DNA from 3 places in the Pseudorhizobium sp. NPDC055634 genome. Region 1 is predicted to be linked to each of the others. Evidence: predicted binding sites of a transcription regulator. Region 1 holds the regulator's gene; each other region holds the start of a gene.
What was found. The regulator LexA, encoded in region 1, represses DNA repair genes until DNA is damaged. The targets are predictions, from matches to a motif close to TGTTCNNNNTGTGTTCNG.
Positions count from the first base shown of each region.

Region 2: a site for LexA is predicted at 2,061-2,078, ahead of ACWGPT_RS18305 (ATP-dependent helicase). Genes of this name have one in related genera too.
Region 3: a site for LexA is predicted at 3,878-3,895, ahead of ACWGPT_RS17210 (PA0069 family radical SAM protein). Genes of this name have one in related genera too.

Region 1 covers NZ_JBSHHW010000004.1:378,362-385,061, reverse strand. The annotation lists gene pdhA (pyruvate dehydrogenase (acetyl-transferring) E1 component subunit alpha) at 1-795, opposite strand, end outside; gene ACWGPT_RS09280 (FtsB family cell division protein) at 947-1,264, opposite strand; gene eno (phosphopyruvate hydratase) at 1,396-2,670, opposite strand; gene kdsA (3-deoxy-8-phosphooctulonate synthase) at 2,766-3,614, opposite strand; gene lexA (transcriptional repressor LexA) at 3,819-4,535, shown strand; gene ACWGPT_RS09260 (ComEC/Rec2 family competence protein) at 4,516-6,700, opposite strand, start outside.
Region 2 covers NZ_JBSHHW010000012.1:123,348-130,047, forward strand. The annotation lists gene ACWGPT_RS18305 (ATP-dependent helicase) at 1-1,827, opposite strand, end outside; gene ACWGPT_RS18310 (efflux RND transporter periplasmic adaptor subunit) at 2,123-3,295, shown strand; gene ACWGPT_RS18315 (efflux RND transporter permease subunit) at 3,292-6,459, shown strand.
Region 3 covers NZ_JBSHHW010000011.1:67,359-74,058, reverse strand. The annotation lists gene ACWGPT_RS17230 (tetratricopeptide repeat protein) at 6-1,835, shown strand; gene ACWGPT_RS17225 (4-(cytidine 5'-diphospho)-2-C-methyl-D-erythritol kinase) at 1,841-2,752, shown strand; gene moaB (molybdenum cofactor biosynthesis protein B) at 2,754-3,302, shown strand; gene ACWGPT_RS17215 (glycosyl transferase) at 3,306-3,824, opposite strand; gene ACWGPT_RS17210 (PA0069 family radical SAM protein) at 3,955-5,112, shown strand; gene ACWGPT_RS17205 (ribonuclease HII) at 5,267-5,932, shown strand; gene ACWGPT_RS17200 (F0F1 ATP synthase subunit B) at 6,021-6,506, opposite strand; gene ACWGPT_RS17195 (F0F1 ATP synthase subunit B) at 6,510-6,700, opposite strand, start outside.

The DNA.
Region 1 (6,700 bases):
GGTGAGCATTTCGAGGATGATCGGCCCCTTGCCCGAACGGCAATAGGAGACCGCCTCGTCGGCGGCGGCCTTGACGGCGCGCACGTCCATGCCATCCACCTGGTAACCCGGAATGCCGAAGGAGGCGCCGCGCTGGGAGAAATCGGTCTGGGCGGAGGCGCGCGAGACGGCCGTGCCCATGGCGTAGCGGTTGTTCTCGATCACGTAGACGATCGGCAGCTTCCACAGGTTGGCCATGTTGAAGCTTTCATAGACCTGGCCCTGGTTGGCGGCGCCGTCACCGAAATAGGCGGTCGAAACGCTGTCATTGCCGCGATACTTGTTGGCGAAGGCGAGACCGGTGCCGAGAGAGACCTGCGCACCGACGATGCCGTGGCCGCCGTAGAAATGCTTTTCCTTGGAGAACATGTGCATGGAGCCGCCCTTCCCCTTGGAATAGCCGCCCCGGCGCCCCGTCAGTTCCGCCATCACGCCGCGCGCGCTCATGCCGGTTGCCAGCATGTGGCCATGGTCACGATAGCCGGTGATGACCTGGTCGCCTTCCTTGAGCGCCATCTGCATGCCGACAACGACCGCTTCCTGGCCGATGTAGAGGTGACAGAAGCCGCCGATGAAGCCCATGCCGTAAAGCTGGCCCGCCTTTTCCTCGAAGCGCCTGATCAGCAGCATGTCGCGATAGGCCTGGAGCTCGTGTTCCTTGTCGAACTCCGCGATGGTTCCGCCGTTGAAGTCTTTTCGTGCAGGCTTCGCCGCTGATTTGCGGCCGGATACAGACGCGGTTTTTCTAGGCGCCATTCATCCCTCCCTCATGTGCTGCAGGTCTCGTTTCAGGGCGCTACCATAGGGAAGAAAAAGCACCCCAGCAATGCCATAAATGCATGGCTCACATTCCGCGCAACCTGTTGATAACGCACGGGGAAATTAAATTAACCGGAATTCGGTTAATCTAGAAATAGTTGTTGAAGATCACGATCTCATCGTCGCGCGAGACGTTCAACTGGTAACGCGCGATCTCGTCCAGCATGTCCTTTTCCAGCGACCCGTCGCTGAGAAGCTGCACCTGGCGCTCCAGCGCCTGGCGCTTTACCGTCAACCGTTCCAGTTCGGCCAGCCGATCGAGCCGCTGACGCTCGAAATGCTCCGTGGCAATCAGCCCGAGCTCGCCATTGACCGAATGATAGCCGAAATAGGAAAGGAAGGCGACGGTAATGAGCGGGAGGACGAAACGACCGAGTCTTCTTTCCTTATGGTGCTTGGTCCACATGCCCCGCGACGTCCTCGAAACTCATTACGATGGTTCAAATTCGCAGAACTTGCTTAAGCAATCGTTGATCGCCCGAAACGCAGAAAGCCCGGACGAGCCGGGCTTTCCTCAGATCATCAGGTTATGTGGTGTCATGCCCTCAGAATGGACCGTCCGGCGTAGACAGCCTGCGGACCCAGCATTTCCTCGATGCGGATGAGCTGGTTGTACTTCGCAAGGCGGTCGGAGCGCGACAGCGAGCCGGTCTTTATCTGCCCGCAATTGGTGGCGACGGCGAGATCGGCGATCGTCGAATCCTCGGTTTCGCCCGAGCGGTGCGACATGACGGCCGTGTAGCCGGCCTTGTGCGCGGTCTCGACGGCATCCAGCGTTTCGGTCAGCGAGCCGATCTGGTTGACCTTGACGAGGATGGAGTTGGCGACGCCCATGCGGATGCCATCGCGCAGGCGCGCCGAGTTGGTGACGAAGAGATCGTCGCCGACGAGCTGGCACCTGGAGCCGACGAGATCGGTCAGCGCCTTCCAGCCATCCCAGTCGTCCTCGGCCATGCCGTCCTCGATGGAAATGATCGGATACTTGCCGACGAGTTCAGCCAGGTATTCGGCCATGGCGCCGGGCTCCAGCGTGCGACCCTCGCCTTCCATGACGTACTTGCCGTCCTTGAAGAATTCGGTGGAGGCGCAGTCGAGCGCCAGGCAGACATCCTCGCCCGGCGTGTAGCCGGCCTTTTCCACCGAGCGCATGATGAAGTCGAGCGCTTCCGGCGCGCTCTTCAGGCCGGGAGCAAAGCCGCCCTCGTCGCCGACATTGGTATTGTAACCCTGCGCGGCGAGTTCCTTCTTGAGGACATGAAAGACTTCCGCGCCGATGCGGACGGCGTCGCGAAGGCTTTCCGCGCCGACCGGCATGATCATGAATTCCTGGAAGTCGATCGGATTGTCGGCATGAGCGCCGCCATTGATGATGTTCATCATCGGGACCGGCAGGACATGGGCGGCGGCTCCGCCGACATAGCGGTAGAGCGGCAGGCCGGACGCCTCGGCCGCGGCCTTGGCGACGGCGAGCGAAACACCGAGGATGGCGTTGGCGCCGAGGCGCGACTTGTTGGGCGTGCCGTCCAGCGCGATCATCGTCTTGTCGACGTGGATCTGGCTTTCGGCATCGAAGCCGCCGATCGCGTCGAATATTTCGGTGTTGACCGCCTCGACGGCTTTCTCGACGCCCTTGCCGCCATAGCGCTTGCCGCCGTCGCGCAGTTCGACCGCCTCGTGCGCGCCGGTGGAGGCGCCGGAGGGGACCGCGGCGCGGCCCATGCTGCCGTCTTCGAGATAGACGTCGACCTCGACGGTGGGATTGCCGCGGCTGTCGAGGATTTCGCGTGCGATGATATCGGTAATGGCGGTCATGATCTCTCCCTGAGGTAAACCCAATGCCGTGCGGTCAGTGACAATGTCTCTTAATCGATGACAGGCGAATTACAATCCGGCTGCCGCTGCGGCGCCTAAGCGGACTTGGCGACGGCGTCGAAGGCCAGAAGCTTTTCCAGGAGCCGCGGCATGTCCTTCAGATGGACCATGTTGGGGCCATCGGAGGGCGCATTGTCCGGATCCTCGTGCGTCTCGATGAAAAGCCCGGCGACGCCGACGGCCACCGCCGCGCGCGCCAGCGTCTCGACGAACTCGCGCTGGCCGCCCGAAGAACCGCCCTGCCCGCCCGGCTGCTGCACAGAATGGGTGGCATCGAAGACGACCGGCGACCCCATGGCCGCCATGATCGGCAGCGAGCGCATGTCGGAGACGAGCGTGTTGTAGCCGAAGGAAACGCCCCGCTCGCACAGGAGCACGTTCGGATTGCCGCTCGCGGTGAACTTGGCCTGGACGTTCTTCATGTCCCAGGGCGCGAGGAACTGGCCCTTCTTGACGTTGATGACGCGGCCGGTCTTCGCCGCCGCCACGAGGAGATCCGTCTGCCGGCAGAGGAAGGCCGGGATCTGAAGGATATCGACCGTGGGCGCCACGAGGGCACATTGTTCTTCGGTATGAATGTCGGTGAGGACCGGGAAGCCGAATTCCTTCTTCAGGTCAGCTAAGATTTCCATCGCGCTGTCGAGGCCGATCCCGCGCTTGCCCGTCAGCGACGTGCGGTTGGCCTTGTCGAAGGAGGACTTGTAGACGAGGCCGATCCCGAGCTTGGCGCACAATTCCTTCAGCGTTCCGGCGATCATGAAGGCGTGGTCGCGGCTCTCCATCTGGCACGGACCGGCGATCAGCGAAAACCGGCGCGCCTGGGAGAACAGCACGCGGCCTTCTCCTTCACCCACAACGACTTCAAAATTGGGCTTGATGTCCATGGCGGAAACTCCTTCGAGGCAGGCGTCGTCGTCCGTCACGCTGACCCGGCAGCGGCGGACGCGACGTCCTTAACAGCAACGATCGCCGCTGTCACGGCGGGATGGGAGAAGCGGGGTGCCAAACAGCTGGAACTTTTGCCTTGCGGAACGCATCCGGAACATATATCGTCTGTTCTGGCTTTGTTTCACGCTTAGGAAACCCGGATGCTCACGCGCAAACAGCAGGAACTTCTTCTTTTCATTCACGAACGGATGAAGGAGTCGGGGGTTCCGCCGTCGTTCGACGAGATGAAGGACGCACTCGACCTCGCGTCGAAATCCGGCATCCACCGGCTCATCACGGCGCTTGAGGAACGCGGCTTCATCCGCCGCCTGCCCAATCGGGCACGCGCGCTGGAGGTCATCAAGCTGCCGGAAGCCTATAGCAGCAGCCTGCAGCCCCGCCGCGGCTTTTCGCCGAGCGTCATCGAAGGCAGCCTCGGCAAGCAGAAGCCTGCGCCGGCGGCCCAGCCGGTTGCGGCAAGCAATGAGAACACCAGCACGAGCGTGCCCGTCATGGGCCGCATCGCGGCCGGCGTGCCGATCTCGGCGATCCAGAACAACACCCACGACATTGCCGTCCCGGCCGAGATGCTGGGAGCCGGCGAGCATTATGCGCTCGAGGTCAAGGGCGACTCGATGATCGAGGCCGGCATCCTGGATGGCGATACGGTGATCATCCGCAACGGCCAGACAGCAAGCCCGGGCGACATCGTCGTGGCGCTCGTCGACGACGAGGAGGCAACGCTGAAGCGCTTCCGGCGCCGCGGCGCCTCGATCGCGCTGGAAGCGGCAAATCCCGCCTACGAAACCCGCATTCTTCCCGCCGACCGCGTCAAGGTCCAGGGTAAGCTCGTCGGCCTCATCCGGCGCTACCACTGAGAAGCCGCAGGAGGCTGCGGGGAAGCGTTTCGTCGAAACGATCCGTGCGCCAGTCATAAAGTCGATGGCTGGTCCAAGGGCGCCGGGTATCGGCGCTTGCGGCATGCGCGCGCCACATCGACGGATCGGGGCTGCCGTTCATGCGGATTTCCAGGGCGCCTGTCCTTCTGAGGCTCGCGCCGTTCAGCATGAGCGCGCCGGACAGACATTCTGCCAGCCGCGTCCGCGGGGCGACGACCAGAGCGGCGATGTCGCAGGCGCTGCCGGCGAGCCTTGGATCCTCCACCACGGCGACAACCGCACCCTCCCGCGTCACCGCCAGGCACCATGCCTTCTGCCGGCAATGGAACCGTCCCGCATCGGCAGCGGCGGCGGCAAGTGACGCCTTCATCTCCGAGCGCACCCGGGCGCGCTGATCGTCGGTCAACTGGGCTATCCGGGAGGCAGTCCGGGGCGCTGTCTGGGGCGCCGTCGGGAGAGTGCTTGAGCTCGGGTCTGCGCTCGAGGCCGCGGAGGGTTCATCCGTCGCGGCAAGGCCAATGTCACCCGCCGGCGACACGACCGGGGCGACGGGATCGGGAAGCAGAAGTGCGCGTTGCCACTGGTCGAAGATGAAGGCCGGCGGGCGGGCCCGGTTCGTTGCGACGGGGCCCGTCGCCAGCGCGACGAGCGTCCCGTCTTCGGAGACCAGGAGGTCCGGCGGCGGCAGACGCGCTTCATGCCAGCTCAGCGCGAAGGCAAGCAGCATTGCCGGCACGCCCAGGAGCCGAAGCGGCGTGCGCAGCAGCGCAAGCAGCAGGAAGCCTGCCGAGGCGATGGCCAGGAACCACCGGTGCTGGCGGCCGGTGCCGACATCTCCGCCCCAGGCCGCGACATGGCCTGCGACGGCGATGACCGCCTCAAGACCCATGCCCATCAATCCCAGGAGCGGCGCATCCAGCCCGAGGGGCATGAGCAGCATGGCGAGCAGTCCGGCGGGCATGACCACGAAGGAGATGATCGGCATGACGGCGAGGTTCGCCGCCAGCCCGTAACCGGCGAGGCGGTGGAAGTGCTCCATCGAGAAGATCGCCGTCGAGAGGCCGCCGATCAGCGAGGTTGCGAAAATGCCGGCCATCCAGTGCCAGCCGGTCATGACCGGCGCGAGCCGGCCGCGCGCCATGAGCGAGGGTTCGCGCTCCCCTGCCGCGGCGCGCCGGCTCCACCAGGCATAACCCGCCACCAGCGCCGCGGTCGCCGCAAACGACATCTGGAAGCTCGGGCCCATGACCTGCGAAGGGGCGACCGCCAGCATGATCAGCGCCGCCACGGCAATGTTGCGAAGGCTGATCGCGGCGCGGTCGAACCAGACGGCAATCAGCGTGACCGCCATCATCAGGTAGGCCCGCTCGGCGGAGACGGCAAAGCCGGAGATGAGGTAATAGGCGGTCGCCATGAGAAGCGCCCCGGCGGCGGCGATCTTCTTGACCGGCCAGGCCTGGGCGAAGCCCGTGAAGAGGCAGAGAAATCCGCGCAGGCCGACGAAGAAGATGCCGGCGGCGAGCGCCATGTTGAGCCCGGAGATCGCCACGATATGCGCCAGCCCGGAAATACGGAGCGCCTCCGTCGTTTCCTTCGAGATCGCACGTCTCTCGTCGGTGACAATGGCGGCGGCGAAGGCGCCCGCGTCCCCCGGCACGACCTCGCGGATGCGGTCGGCGATCGTGCTGCGGAGCGCGAAGATCCACCGCTCGATGGCGCGGCGCCAATCCCGCTCCCCGACGGTCGTCGGCTCAACCGGCTGGGGCGCGCCATAGAAGAAGCCGACCGCCCCGATGCCGTCATGAAAGGAACGGAAGGCAAAGTCGTTGAGGCCGGGCAGCGCCGGTCCCGACGGCGGCGACATGCGGGCCCTGCCGCGCACCGTGTCGCCGGCCGCAAACGGCGGATGCCTGCCGCGCGCGAGGAGAACGGCATCGCGGGGCGGCCGCCTCAGCGTCGGCTCTTCGGTCGAAGCGATGCGGATGATGTAGCGCCAGCGGCCCTCGCCCGCCGGTTCGCGGCGGTGCACTTCTCCGGTGACGGTCGTGGTCACGGGGGAATCGAGAATGACGGTCGCCTGCCGCCAGGTTTCGAACTGGGCAAGGTTCATGCCGGCCAGAACCAGTGCCGGCAGAAAGAGAAGA
Region 2 (6,700 bases), on a different contig from region 1:
CAGCGTCATGATCGAGACGGCGTCGAGATCCTCGTTCTGCTCGGCGTCCATGACGAGCGAGACATGCTCGAGGAAGCCGCGCATGCTCTCGAACTGCTCCATGGAGCGGATCAGTTCCTTGAGGTTTTCGAGCCGCCCCGGCGCCTCGGCCGACTTGTCGTTCTTCCACATGTCCGTATAGCCGGACTCTTCGAGGATCTGCTCGGCGAGTTCGATATGCGGAACCTTTTCCAGCCGCTCCTGCCAGTTCCTGAAGGACTGGATCACGTCGAACAGCGCCTTGCGGGCCTTCGGCTTCAGCTCGTCCGTCTCGATGATCTCGGCTGCGGCCGCAAGCATGGGAATGTCGCGGGCGCGGGCATAGTCGTGCAGCGTGCGAACCGTCGTGTCGCCGAGGCCGCGCTTCGGCGTGTTGACGATCCGCTCGAAGGCGAGATCGTCGGCCGGCTGGCAGACGAGGCGGAAATAGGCCATGGCATCGCGGATCTCCAGCCGCTCGTAGAAGCGCGGGCCGCCGATGACGCGGTAGTTGAGGCCGAGCGTGACGAAGCGGTCCTCGAACTCGCGCATCTGGAAGGAGGCGCGCACCAGGATCGCCATGTCGTTCAGCGCATGCTTCCTGCCGTCCGCGTCGCCACGCTGCAGCCGCTCGATCTCCTCGCCGATGGCGCGGGCCTCTTCCTCGGAGTCCCAGGCGGCATGCACCTGCACCTTCTCGTCGTCGGGATCGCTGCGATCGGTGAAGAGCGTCTTGCCGAGCCGGCCCTCGTTATGGGCGATCAGGTGGCCGGCGGCGCCGAGAATGTGCTCGGTGGAGCGGTAGTTGCGCTCCAGCTTGATCACGCGGGCGCCCGGAAAATCCTTCTCGAAGCGCAGGATATTGTCCACCTCGGCGCCGCGCCAGCCGTAGATCGACTGGTCGTCGTCGCCGACGCAGCAGACGTTCTGCGGCACGCCCTTCGGCCGCTGGGCGAGAAGCCGCAGCCACATGTACTGGGCGGTGTTGGTATCCTGGTACTCGTCCACCAGGATGTAGCGGAACTTGGCGTGATATTCCTTCAGGATGTCCGGATGATCGCGGAAGATCGCGATCGGATGGAGCAGGAGGTCGCCGAAATCGCAGGCGTTCAGCGACTTCAGCCGGTCCTGGTAGTTGCGGTAGAGTTCACGGCCCTTGCCGTTGGCGAAGGCGCGGGCGTCGCCTTCCGGAATGTCCTTCGGCGTCAGACCCTTGTTCTTCCAGTTGTCGATCATGCCGGCGAACTGGCGGGCCGGCCAGCGCTTGTCGTCGAGGCCCTCGGCCTGGATCAGCTGCTTGATCAGCCGGATCACGTCGTCGGTGTCGAGAATGGTGAAGTCGGAGCGCAGGCCCGCGAGTTCCGCATGGCGGCGCAGCAGCTTGACGCCGATCGAGTGGAAGGTGCCGAGCCAGGGCATGCCCTCGACGGCGCCGCCGACGAGCACGCCGATGCGCTCCTTCATCTCGCGCGCCGCCTTGTTGGTGAAGGTGACGGCAAGGATCTGGCTGGGGAAGGCGCGGCCGGTCGCGAGGATGTGGGCGATGCGGGTGGTGAGCACGCGCGTCTTCCCGGTGCCGGCGCCGGCAAGAACCAGAACGGGCCCGTCCACGGTCTCGACGGCTTCCCGCTGCTCGGGGTTGAGGCCCGAGAGATAGTCGGGGACGCTGCGGTTCTGGTCGCGCGCGGCCATGGCGCGGGCGGCGATGCCGAGCCCTCCGGCGGATGGCGGGGGCGGTGCTGCCTGCGAAGCGCGGCGCTGTTCCGGCTCCTCGTCGAAGAACGGAATGTCGTCGAAAACGTTACTCATGCGGCCAATGTAGTGATTCGGGTCCGAAAGGCCAGAAAAGATGTTCTGCTTTCATTCCCGTGGTTCCATATGGGCGTGGCGAAATCAAGATGCGGCCGGCAGCGGCGGGCGTCGCGAGCCGGGGGGCGGGCCGAGGCGCTGCCTTTGCGGCTGACAATTGCGTGAAATCCCGCGATGTTACAAATCCGTAAGGATGGCGGGCGGCAATTGCGTATATAGTCCGCCGCATACATAGTGCCGGTTGTGTGCCGGCCGCATGCCGGATGTCCGATATACCCTCCCAGCGGAGACCTTGATGCGCATTTGGAAGCAGTTGCTCCTCAGTCTGATCGTCCTTTCCGGAGCACTTTGCCTCTCCGTCTTCCTGGTTCCAGGCGCCGGCGACATGCTGGCGCGGATGGGCGTGCCGCAGTCGCTCGTTTCGGCAATCCGCCCGGAGGCGGGCGCGGAGACGGCATCGGGCGGCGCGGGCTCGCCGGGCAGGGGGCCCGGAGGCGGTGCCGGCGGTAGCCGCGCAACCCTCGTTGTCACCCAGGAGGTCGGCACCGGCACGGTCAACGACCGGCTTTCGGCGATCGGCAGCGGCGAGGCGATCCAGTCCGTGGTGGTCATGCCCCAGGCCGCCGGCACGATCGAGGAAATCCTCGTCACCGCCGGCGAGAAGGTCACCAGGGGCCAGGTCCTCGCGCGCCTCGACAAGGAAGAGCAGGTGATTGCCCGCGACCGGGCCCAGGTCGCGCTTCGGAGCGCCACGGAGCGGTCGCAGTCGCTCAGCAACCTCCGCTCCGTCTCCCGGCTCGACGTGCTCGACGCGCAGCTCGCCGAGGAGACCGCAAGGCTCGAGCTGTCGACGGCGGAACTGAACCTCAGACGGCGCGAGATCCTCGCCCCGATCGACGGCGTGGCCGGCATCGTGCCGGTCAATGTCGGCGATAACGTCACCACGCAGACGGCGATCGTGACCGTCGACGACCGCTCGTCGGTCCTCGTCGATTTCTGGGCGCCGGAGCGGTTCGCCACCGCGATCGCGCCCGGCCATGCGGTCGAGGCCACGTCGATTGCCCGGCCCGGCCAGGTCTTCTCCGGCGTCGTGGATGCGATCGACAACCGCGTCGATCCGGCCAGCCGGACGCTGCGCATCCGCGCCCGCATCGACAATCCCGACGACGTGCTGCGGGCCGGGATGGCGTTCAGCGTCACCATGCGCTTCGAAGGCGATACCTTCCCCGCGGTCGATCCGCTCGCGGTCCAGTGGGATGCCGAAGGCTCCTATGTGTGGCAGGTCGTCGACGGCAAGTCGGTGAAGAACCGCGTCCGCATCATCCAGCGCAATCCCGATACCGTCCTCGTCGACGCGAACCTGGCCGCCGGCGATGCCGTTGTGATCGAGGGGCTGCAGCGCGTCCGCGAAGGTGCCGACGTCCGCGTTGCCGGCGCGGACCAGAATGCGGAGGTCGCGAGCCAATGACGTCTCACGACAGCCAGACACCGCAGCAGCAGCAGGATCCCGGCCAGAGCTTCACGGCGCTCTTCGTGCGCCGGCCGATCCTTGCGGCCGTCCTCAACACGCTGCTCGTGGTCGCGGGCCTGGCTGCCCTGTTCGGGGTCGAGGTCCGCGAGCTCCCCGACGTCGACCAGCCGGTCATCACCGTCCGGACGACCTATGACGGGGCATCGCCGCAGACGATCGACCAGGAACTCACCCAGATCATCGAAGGTGCCGTGGCGCGGGTGAGCGGGATCAAGTCGATCTCGTCGGAATCGCAGTTCGGTTCGAGCCGCGTGACGCTCGAATTCACCGATGCCGCCGACATCGCGGTCGCCGCCAACGACGTGCGCGACGCGCTCGGCCGCATCACCAACCAGCTGCCGGAGGATGCCGACGAGCCGCGCATCATCAAGGCGGATTCCGATTCCCAGGCGATCATGCGTATTGCCGTCACCTCCAGCAATCTTTCCATGGAGGACCTGACGCTTCTCGTGGACAACGAGGTGACCGACCGTCTGGCCGCCGTCGACGGCGTCGCCGACGTCGAGCTCTACGGGGACCAGGAGAAGATCTTCCGGGTCGACATCAACCAGGCCGCGCTTGCCGGCCGCGGGCTGACCGTCGGCGATATCTCGACCGCGCTTTCGACCGCGGCGCTCGACGTTCCGGCGGGTTCGCTCGAGAGCAACCGGCAGAATATCGTGGTGCGGGCGACGGCGAACCTCACGACGCCACAGGATTTCGAGAGCGTCCTCGTCAAGGACAATATCCGCCTTCGCGACGTCGCCACGGTGACGCTCGGTCCCGATGACGGCTCCACCGTGCTGCGCGCCAACGGCGTCCAGGGCGTCGGCCTCGGCATCATCCGCCAGGCGCAGTCGAACACGCTGACGATCTCGGAAGGCGTCAAGGCGGCCGTCGCCGAACTGCAGAAGAACCTGCCGGAGGGGACGCGCATCGTCATTACCAGCGACGACGCGGTCTTCATCGAAGGGGCGTTGCACGAGGTCGAGATCGCGCTCGGGCTTTCGGCGACCGTCGTGCTGATCGTCATCTTCCTCTTCCTGCGCGACTGGCGGGCGACCCTCATTCCGGCCGTCACGATGCCGGTGGCGCTGATCGGCACGCTCGTCGCGATCTATCTCGTCGGCTTCTCAATCAACATCCTGACGCTGCTCGCCATCGTTCTGGCCACCGGCCTCGTCGTCGACGATGCGATCGTGGTGCTGGAAAACATCGTGCGCCGGCGCGCCGAAGGCATGGGTCCGCGGGCCGCGGCGGTCCTCGGCACGCAGCAGGTCTTCTTCGCCGTCATGGCGACCACGGCGACGCTGGCAGCGGTCTTCATCCCGCTCTCCTTCCTGCCCGGCCAGATGGGCGGCCTGTTTCGCGAGTTCGGCTTCGTGCTCGCCTTCGCGGTCGCACTTTCCTCTGTCACGGCGCTGACACTCTGTCCCATGCTTGCCTCGCGCATGCTGACGAAACCCATCAAGGAAGTCGAAAGCGGGGTGCTCTACTGGATCGGCGAGAAGTTCGCGAGCCTCTATGCCGCCATCCTCCGCCGCTGTCTCGATGCGCCGGTGGTCGTCATCGTCGTCTCGGCGCTGATCTCGGCCGCCGCCTACGGGGCCTTCGGCTCGGTGCGCAGCGAACTGACGCCGCAGGAAGACCGGTCGATGGTGATGATGCGGCTGACGGCGCCGGAAGGCGTGAGCCTCGACTATACGCGCGACCAGATGCAGCGCGTCGAGGAGAACCTGCTGCCGCTCAGGCAATCGGGCGAGATCGCCAACATCTTCTCCATTTCCGGCTTCGGCAGCAACACCAACAGCGGCTTCATGGTGCTGACGCTGGCGCCCTGGGGCGATCGCGAGCGCAGCCAGGACGAGATCGTCCGGGACATCAACGCCGCCGCGCAGAAGGTCCCGGCGCTCCGGGGCTTCGCCATCCAGTCGAACAGCCTGCGGATTCGCGGCGCCGGGAACGGGCTGCAGATGGCCATGGTGGGCAGCGACCATGCGAGCCTCACCCAGGCGGCGATCCAGCTCGTCTACAAGATGGAGGACAGCGGCCTCTTCGATACGCCGAGGCTCTCGAACGAGCCGACACAGGCCCAGCTTTCGGTCGCCATCGACCGCGAGCGCGCCTCCGATCTCGGCATCGACATTACCGGGCTTTCCGCCGCCATGCAGGCCCTGCTCGAAGGGCGGTCGATCGTCGACGTCTTCGTCGATGGCGAGGCGATGCCGGTCAAGCTCACCTCCAACACCCAGCCGATCGACGATCCGACGGACCTCGAGAACATCTTCCTCAAGGCCTCGGACGGCAAGATCGTGCCGATGTCGACCATCGCGACGCTCAAGGAAGGCGCGGTGGCGCCGGAACTCAACCGCGAGCAGCAGCTGCCGTCGGTCTCCTTCTCGGGCAACCTGCGCGACGGGGTGACGCTCGGCGAGGCTGTGCTGGCCGTGGAGGAAATGGCCAGGCCGCTTATGCCGGCCGGCGCCCGCCTGCTGCCGCTCGCCGAAGCCGCCACGCTGGAGGAGAATTCCTCGGGCATGCTGATGACCTTCGGCTTTGCGATCGTCATCATCTTCCTGGTGCTCGCGGCGCAGTTCGAGAGCGTCCTGTCGTCGCTGATCATCATGTCGACCGTCCCGCTCGGGCTTGCCTGCGCGGTCTTCGCGCTGATCCTGACGGGGACCAGCCTCAACGTCTACAGTCAGATCGGCCTCGTGCTTCTGGTCGGGGTGATGGCGAAGAACGGCATCCTGATCGTCGAATTCGCCAACCAGCTCCGCGATGACGGGGCAGGGGTGCGCGATGCGATCGAGCGTGCCTGCAGCATCCGCCTGCGGCCGGTGATGATGACGATGATCGCAACCGTCATCGGCGGCCTGCCGCTGGTCCTCGCCCAGGGTGCGGGTGCCGAGGCACGCATTGCGCTCGGCTGGGTGATCGTCGGCGGGCTGGGGCTCGCCACCGCCGTCACGCTGCTCATCACGCCGGTGGCCTACGTGCTCATCGCCCGGTTCTCCAGGCCGCATGTTCACGAGGAACGGCGCCTGCACCAGGAGCTTGCGATCGCCACCCGGCGGGAGGCGAACGAGGACGGCGACCGGCCGCTGTTGGCCGCGGAATGACATCGGCCACAAGCCGCGCGGCCTAAGTCATCCATTCCGGTTGATCGGCTTCCTTTAGCCGGGGTTTCATGCCCCCGGCCATTTAGGCACCCCGCGCCGCGGGGATGGTTTCAGGCCTCCATGCCAATGGCAACAGCGGTATAGGTGGAATCTCATCCCCCTTCATCCCCGGGGCTTTCGCTGCCGCTAGAGTTCTGCCGTCCCGCTTCGGCTACACCGGTCACGCATCGCCGGCGAAGCG
Region 3 (6,700 bases), on a different contig from region 1:
CCTCAATGCGGCAAATTTCCAAGCTTTCCCTGCTTTGCGGCACCGCGCTGGCCGCGGCCCTGCTCCTTGCGGCCGCGCCGAATGCGGCGACGCCCGAGGGAAAGCCCGCCGAGGAGCCGGTCAGCTTCGAGCCGGCCAAGGTACAGTCGTTCGCGGGCGCCTTCCTCGCCGCCCGCACCGCCGACGTCGACCATGACTATCCGACCGCGATCACCCTTTACCGCAAGGCGCTGGACTTCGATCCGGCCAACCTGGAAATCCGCGAACGGCTGATGATCGCGCTCCTCCTGAACGGCCAGTTCGAGGAAGGGCTCGCCGAGGCCGAAGCCCTGAAGGATGATGAGGCGGTCGAGCGCATCACCACGATCGTGCGCGGGCTCGATGCGATCCGGGACGGTCAGTTCGACGAAGCCAAGGAAATGCTCGCCTATGACGGGCCGAACGATCTCGACAAGCTGACGCATACGCTGATTTCCGCCTGGGCCGACGTGGGCGCCGGGGACGAGAAGAAGGCCCTGAAGACCGTCAGGGAAATGACTGGCCCCGACTGGTTCAAGGTGTTCACGGACTATCAGCTCGGGATGATGGCGCTTGTTTCCGGCGATAACTCTGCTGCCCGCACGCATCTGACGGCTGCCATCACCAACGAGGAAGCGGTCGCAACGGCGCCGGACACATTCATGCGCGCCGTCATGGCGCTCGCGCGGCTCGAGGCTTCCGAGGGCAATATCCAGAAGGCGCTCGACGCCATTTCCGTCGGCGACGGGATGATCAGCAACTACGCCCCGCTCAAGGCGCTGCGCGAGAGCATATCGAAGGGCGAGAAGCCCGCCCAGCAGATCACGGATGCGTCGCAGGGCGCCGCCTCCGTGCTGTTTTCCATCGGTGCGGCGCTGAACCGGCAGGGTGCGGAGGACATGGTCTCCCTCTACCTGCAGGTGTCGCACGCGCTTGATCCGGAAAGCGCCGACACGCTGATCCTCCTCGGCGGCATTGCCGAGAAGCTGGAAAAGCCCGAAAGGGCGATCAGCTACTATGAAAAGGTGCCGACGGGCTCGCCGATGCGGCGGATCTCGGAGCTCCAGCTCGGCCTGGCGCTTGCCGGCTCGGAGAAGACCGAGGAGGCGCGCGAGCACCTGAAGGCGCTGATCGAGGCCGATCCCTCAGACATCCGCAGCTACCTCGCCTATGGCAGCGTCCTGTCCGACGCCAAGGACTACGAGGAGATGGCGGCGAACTACGACACGGCTGTCGAGATCATCGGCCCCGTTCCCAAGCAGAAGGACTGGACGATCTTCTTCCAGCGCGCGATCGCCTATGAGCGGCTGAAGAAATGGGATCAGGCCGAGCCGAACTTCAAGAAGGCGCTGGAGCTCAATCCGGAGCAGCCGCAGGTGCTGAACTATCTCGGCTATTCCTGGGTGGACATGAACCGCAACCTCGAGGAAGGCCTCGACATGATCCGCCGCGCGGTCGAGCTTCGGCCGGACGACGGCTATATCGTCGATTCGCTCGGCTGGGCCTATTTCCGCATGGGACGATTCGAGGATGCGGTGACCGAACTGGAGCGCGCGGTCCAGCTGCGCGCCGGCGACGCGACGATCAACGACCACCTGGGCGATGCCTACTGGCGGGTCGGACGAAAGCTCGAAGCCGTCTATCAGTGGAACCGGGCACTGATCTCCGAGGGCGAGGACGTCAACCGCGACCAGATCAAGGCGAAGATCGAGAAGGGGCTGCCGCCTCTCGATCCGACCGCGACTACCGCCGACACCCGTTCGCCGGAGCCCGCGGCCCCTGCCCCCGCCCCCGCGCCGGCCAATAACAAATCCTGACAGCCGTGGACGCTTTCCCGCAGGCCTCGGACACCGGGCAGGATGAAGCGATCCTGCCCGTCCGCGAGCTCGCGCCGGCAAAGATCAACCTCGCGCTTCACGTGACCGGGCAGCGGGCGGACGGCTACCACCTGCTCGAGACCATCGTCACCTTTGCCGACATGGGCGACCGACTGGAGTTCCGGCCCGCCGACGAGGACCGGCTGACGCTTTCCGGGCGTTTTTCCGGCGCCATCGGCGGCGGGTCGGACAATCTCGTAGCCCGGGCGCGCGACGGGCTGCGGGCACTCCTTCAGGCGCGAGGCATCAAGACCCCGTCCGTCGCCATTCATCTGGAGAAGAACCTGCCGGTTGCATCGGGCATCGGCGGCGGCTCCGCGGACGCGGCTGCGACATTGCGGGGGCTCCTGCGCCTCTGGAATGCCGGCGATCTCGCCAGGGACGAAATCGAAACGCTGGCGCTGTCGCTCGGCGCGGATGTGCCGATGTGCCTTGCCGGCCGGCCGGCGATCGCCGGCGGGATCGGCGAGAAGCTGTCGCCCCTGCCGGACATGCCGCGATTTTCGATGGTGCTCGGCAACCCGCTTCGGGGCGTCTCGACGCCCGAGGTCTTTTCGCGGCTCGTCTCCCGGAACAATCCCGGGATCGCCCTGCCCGCGACCGGCGACTGGATGTCCATGCTTGCCGGCCTTCGCAACGACCTGGAACGCCCCGCCTGCGAACTGGTGCCGGATATCCGCGTGCTCTGCGACCTCCTTCGGGACTACGGCGCCTTGCTGGCACGCATGTCGGGGTCAGGCGCCACGTATTTTGGCATATTCACATCCATGGACAGCGCGGATCGCGCCACCGCGGCTTTGCAGGCTGCGAGACCGAACTGGTACTTCGCCTCGACACAAACGGTTGCCGGATCCTGACATGAACCGCATCGACGAAAACCGCCCCTTCATTCCCGTCGGCATCGCCGTGCTGACGGTTTCCGATACGCGCACGCCGGAGGACGACCGGTCAGGCGATACGCTGGTCGCGAGGATCGAGAAGGCCGGCCACGTGCTGAAGGCCCGCGCCATCGTCAGCGACGACAAGGAGAAGATCGCGGCCCAGGTTCGGGCGTGGACGCTCGATCCACAGATCGACGTCGTCATCACCACGGGGGGCACCGGATTTACCGGACGGGACGTGACGCCCGAGGCCCTGGAGCCGCTCTTCGAAAAACGCATGGACGGGTTTTCCGAGGTCTTCCACCGGATATCCTACGACAAGATCGGCACCTCGACCATCCAGTCCCGGGCGACCGGCGGCGTGGCGAACGCCACCTTCATCTTCGTCCTGCCGGGATCACCGGGTGCCTGCAAGGATGCCTGGGACGGGATTCTGCAGGCGCAGCTGGACTACCGGCACATGCCCTGCAACTTCATCGAGATCATGGCGCGGCTCGACGAGCACCTGAAACGGGGCGGCGGCTGAGCCTCAGCCCGGCGACCGCATGAACCGGGCGGGGATGACCTCGCTCGACAGCGTGACCGCCTTCAGCCCCGCCACCAGGGCCGCCAAATCCATGTCCGGCCCTGCAGCCTCCAGCGCCAGCCGCTTCGTCAGCAGGACGCCGTGCTCGAGCGGCTTTCTCCTCGCGAACATGCGCTTCAGGAACGGCGGGCGGAAATGGCGGGCGGGGGAAAAGCGTGCGGGCCTGTTGCCGGTCGCGACGTACTCCATCACCTCGTCGATCCATCCCTTCTGCAGGCGTGCGCCCGGCTCGATGACGAGGATCCACTCGCCTCTCGCCCCCTTGAGGACATCGGACAGCGTCCACTCGCGGTAGAACCTGCATCCGGCCGCATCGGCAACCCGCGCAGAACCGTCGGACGAGCCCCGGTCGAGAACCACGACATCGCTGACGAGCCCTTCCACCGCGCCCGAAACAAGGCCGGAAAGGGTCTGTGCCAGTTCGGCCTCGTTGTCCCTGCATTCCATCACGACAGTCAGCATGATCCGCTTCTATCGCATTGCGGCTTGCTTTTCCACAGCGCACTCCCCAAGTTTGTTCTTGCAATGTTCTCTTTTCTGGCCTAGGAATTTAATCAGGAGACCGGGAGCAAGGTCACCTTCGGAGCGTCACATGAATGAGCTGACCCATCTGCGGCAGGATGCCTTGGCGCCTGCCCATACGGCTGATATTGCCGATTGCCTGGTAAAGTCCTCCGGTCTCCGCATCGAGATCGACCGGCGGCGTGGCCGTGGTGCGGGCCTCAACCCGAGCGGGCGCTTCGAAGGGGAGCGCCGCGAGGTGTTCGACGACGGCTGGCAGACCCTGGAGGAGCTGGCGCCGTTCCGGACGGAAGTGCAGGTGGAAAAGCCTCGCACCGCGATAACCCGCAACGACTCTCCCGACATTTCCTTCGACCGGTCCATCAATCCCTATCGCGGCTGCGAGCACGGTTGCATCTATTGCTTTGCGCGCCCGACCCACAGCTTCATGGGCCTTTCCGCGGGCCTGGACTTCGAGGCCAAGCTTTTCGCAAAGCCCGACGTGCCGAAGCTTCTGGAGCGCGAACTCAGCCGCCCGGAGTACAAGGTCCGTGCGATCGCGATCGGCACCAATACCGATCCTTACCAGCCGATAGAGCGGGAATGGCGCATCATGAGGCAGATCCTCGAAGTGCTGCAGAAGGCCAATCATCCGGTCGCGATCGTAACGAAGTCGGCGCTGATCATGCGCGACCTCGACATTCTCTCCGACATGGCCTCAAAGGGGCTGGCGAAGGTCGGCATTTCCGTCACCACGCTGGACCGGAAGCTGGCGCGCACCATGGAGCCGCGCGCCTCGACGCCGACCAGGCGCCTGGAGGCGATCAAGGCACTCAACGATGCGGGTGTGCCGACCGCCGTCATGGTCGCCCCCATCATCCCCGCGCTCAACGATCACGAACTCGAGCGCATCCTGGACGCCGGTCACGCGGCCGGTGCGCGGGAGGCGAGCTACGTCCTTCTCCGCCTGCCGCTGGAGGTGAGCCCGCTGTTTCGCGACTGGCTGCTTCGCAACTATCCCGATCGCTACCGGCACGTCATGTCGCTGGTGCGCTCCATGCGCGGCGGCAAGGACTACGACGCCGAGTTCGGCAAGCGGATGAAGGGCTCCGGCCCCTATGCATGGCAGATCGGCCGCCGTTTCGAGATGACCACCAAGCGGCTCGGAATGGGCCGGCGCGGCCTGCCGCTTCGCGATGATCTCTTTGTCCGCCCGGATGGTGGCGGCATCCAGCTTTCGCTGCTCTAGCGATCGCGTTCCTGGCCCATCCAGGATTTCGGCGCGGGTACCGCCTCCCCCGCGACCGAAACGCCCCGGCCCCGCCTCCCCGTGGCGGGACAGTGTGCCGCATCACACCGGCCGGGGCTTGCAGGAAGTCGGGCGGACGTGCGAGTCTGCCGCCATGTTGGCTCGCACGTCCCCCGATTCTCCGATGCTGTTCGATGACGTCCCGCTCGTCCCGGACTTCAGCCTGGAACTTGTCGCCCGCAAGGCCGGCCACTGGCCGGTCGCGGGAACCGACGAGGCGGGCCGCGGGCCGCTCGCCGGTCCCGTGGTCGCCGCAGCCGTGATCCTCGATCCGGACAACATTCCCGATGGCCTCAACGATTCCAAGCAACTGACGGCGGCGCGCCGGGAGGAGCTCTTCGAGGTCATCATGGCGACCGCCGAAGTCTCGATCGCCGCATCCGGTCCACGCCATATCGACGAACGCAACATCCTGCGCGCAAGCCTCGACGCCATGCGCCGAGCCGTGGCCGGGCTTTCCATCCTGCCCGCGTATGTGCTCGCCGACGGACGGGATGTGCCCCAGGGTCTCTGCTGCCCCGGCCGGGCGGTCATCAAGGGCGATTCGCGGTCCGTATCGATTGCCGCCGCATCGATCATCGCAAAGGTGACGCGCGACCGGATGATGACCCGCGCCCACCAGGTCTTCCCGCTCTACGGCTTCGACAGCCATGCCGGCTATGCGACGCCGCAGCATCGCGCCGGGATCGAAGCCCATGGACCCTGCCTGCTCCATCGGATGAGCTTTCGCCCGCTCCGCAGGGATGAGGCCGCCGAATAGTCCGAAAGCATAACCGGCGCACGAAAAAAGGGCCGCGCGATGCACGGCCCTTTTGATTCTATTCCGATTGTATCCGGGCTTTTGCCGCTCAGTTCAGGCGTGTCTGAACCTTGTCAACCGAATCCTTGAACAGGGCTTCCTGCGTGCCGGTATCGGCCTTCTTCGCGATCACCTTCTCTGCGGCGGCAACCGCGAGGTCGACTGCTGCGGAGCGAACAGCGGAGATCGCGTCGGCCTCGGCCTGCCTGATCTTCTGTTCCGACAGGGCATTGCGGCGTGCGACGAATTCCTCGGTCTTCTGGCGAGCTTCCTCGGTGAGCATGGCTGCCTCGCGTTCAGCGGCAGCAACGATCTGCGCTGCCTCCGCCTCGGCTTCCTTGCGCTTGCGCTGGTATTCGGCCAGCAGCTGCTGCGCTTCCTCGCGAAGGCGCTTGGCCTCCGCCAGTTCGCTGCGGATGTTTTCGGCGCGCTGGTCGAGCGACTTGGCGACCATGCCGGGCACCTTCAGGTAGGCCAGCAGGACGAAAAAGAGGATGAGGCCGACGAGGGCGAAGAAAGTGGCGTCCAAAGCCATGGATCAGGCCTCCTTCGGAGATGCCGCAACAACGGCGGACTTGATTTCCTCGGCATTGGCCTTGGCGCCGATCAGCTGATTGACGATGGCGGATGCCGTTTCTTCGGCGATGGCGCCGACCTGGGCGAAGGCCTGAGCCTTGATGTCGCCTATGCGGGCCTCGGCAGCCGAGAGCTTGTCGGCAAGCTCGGCCT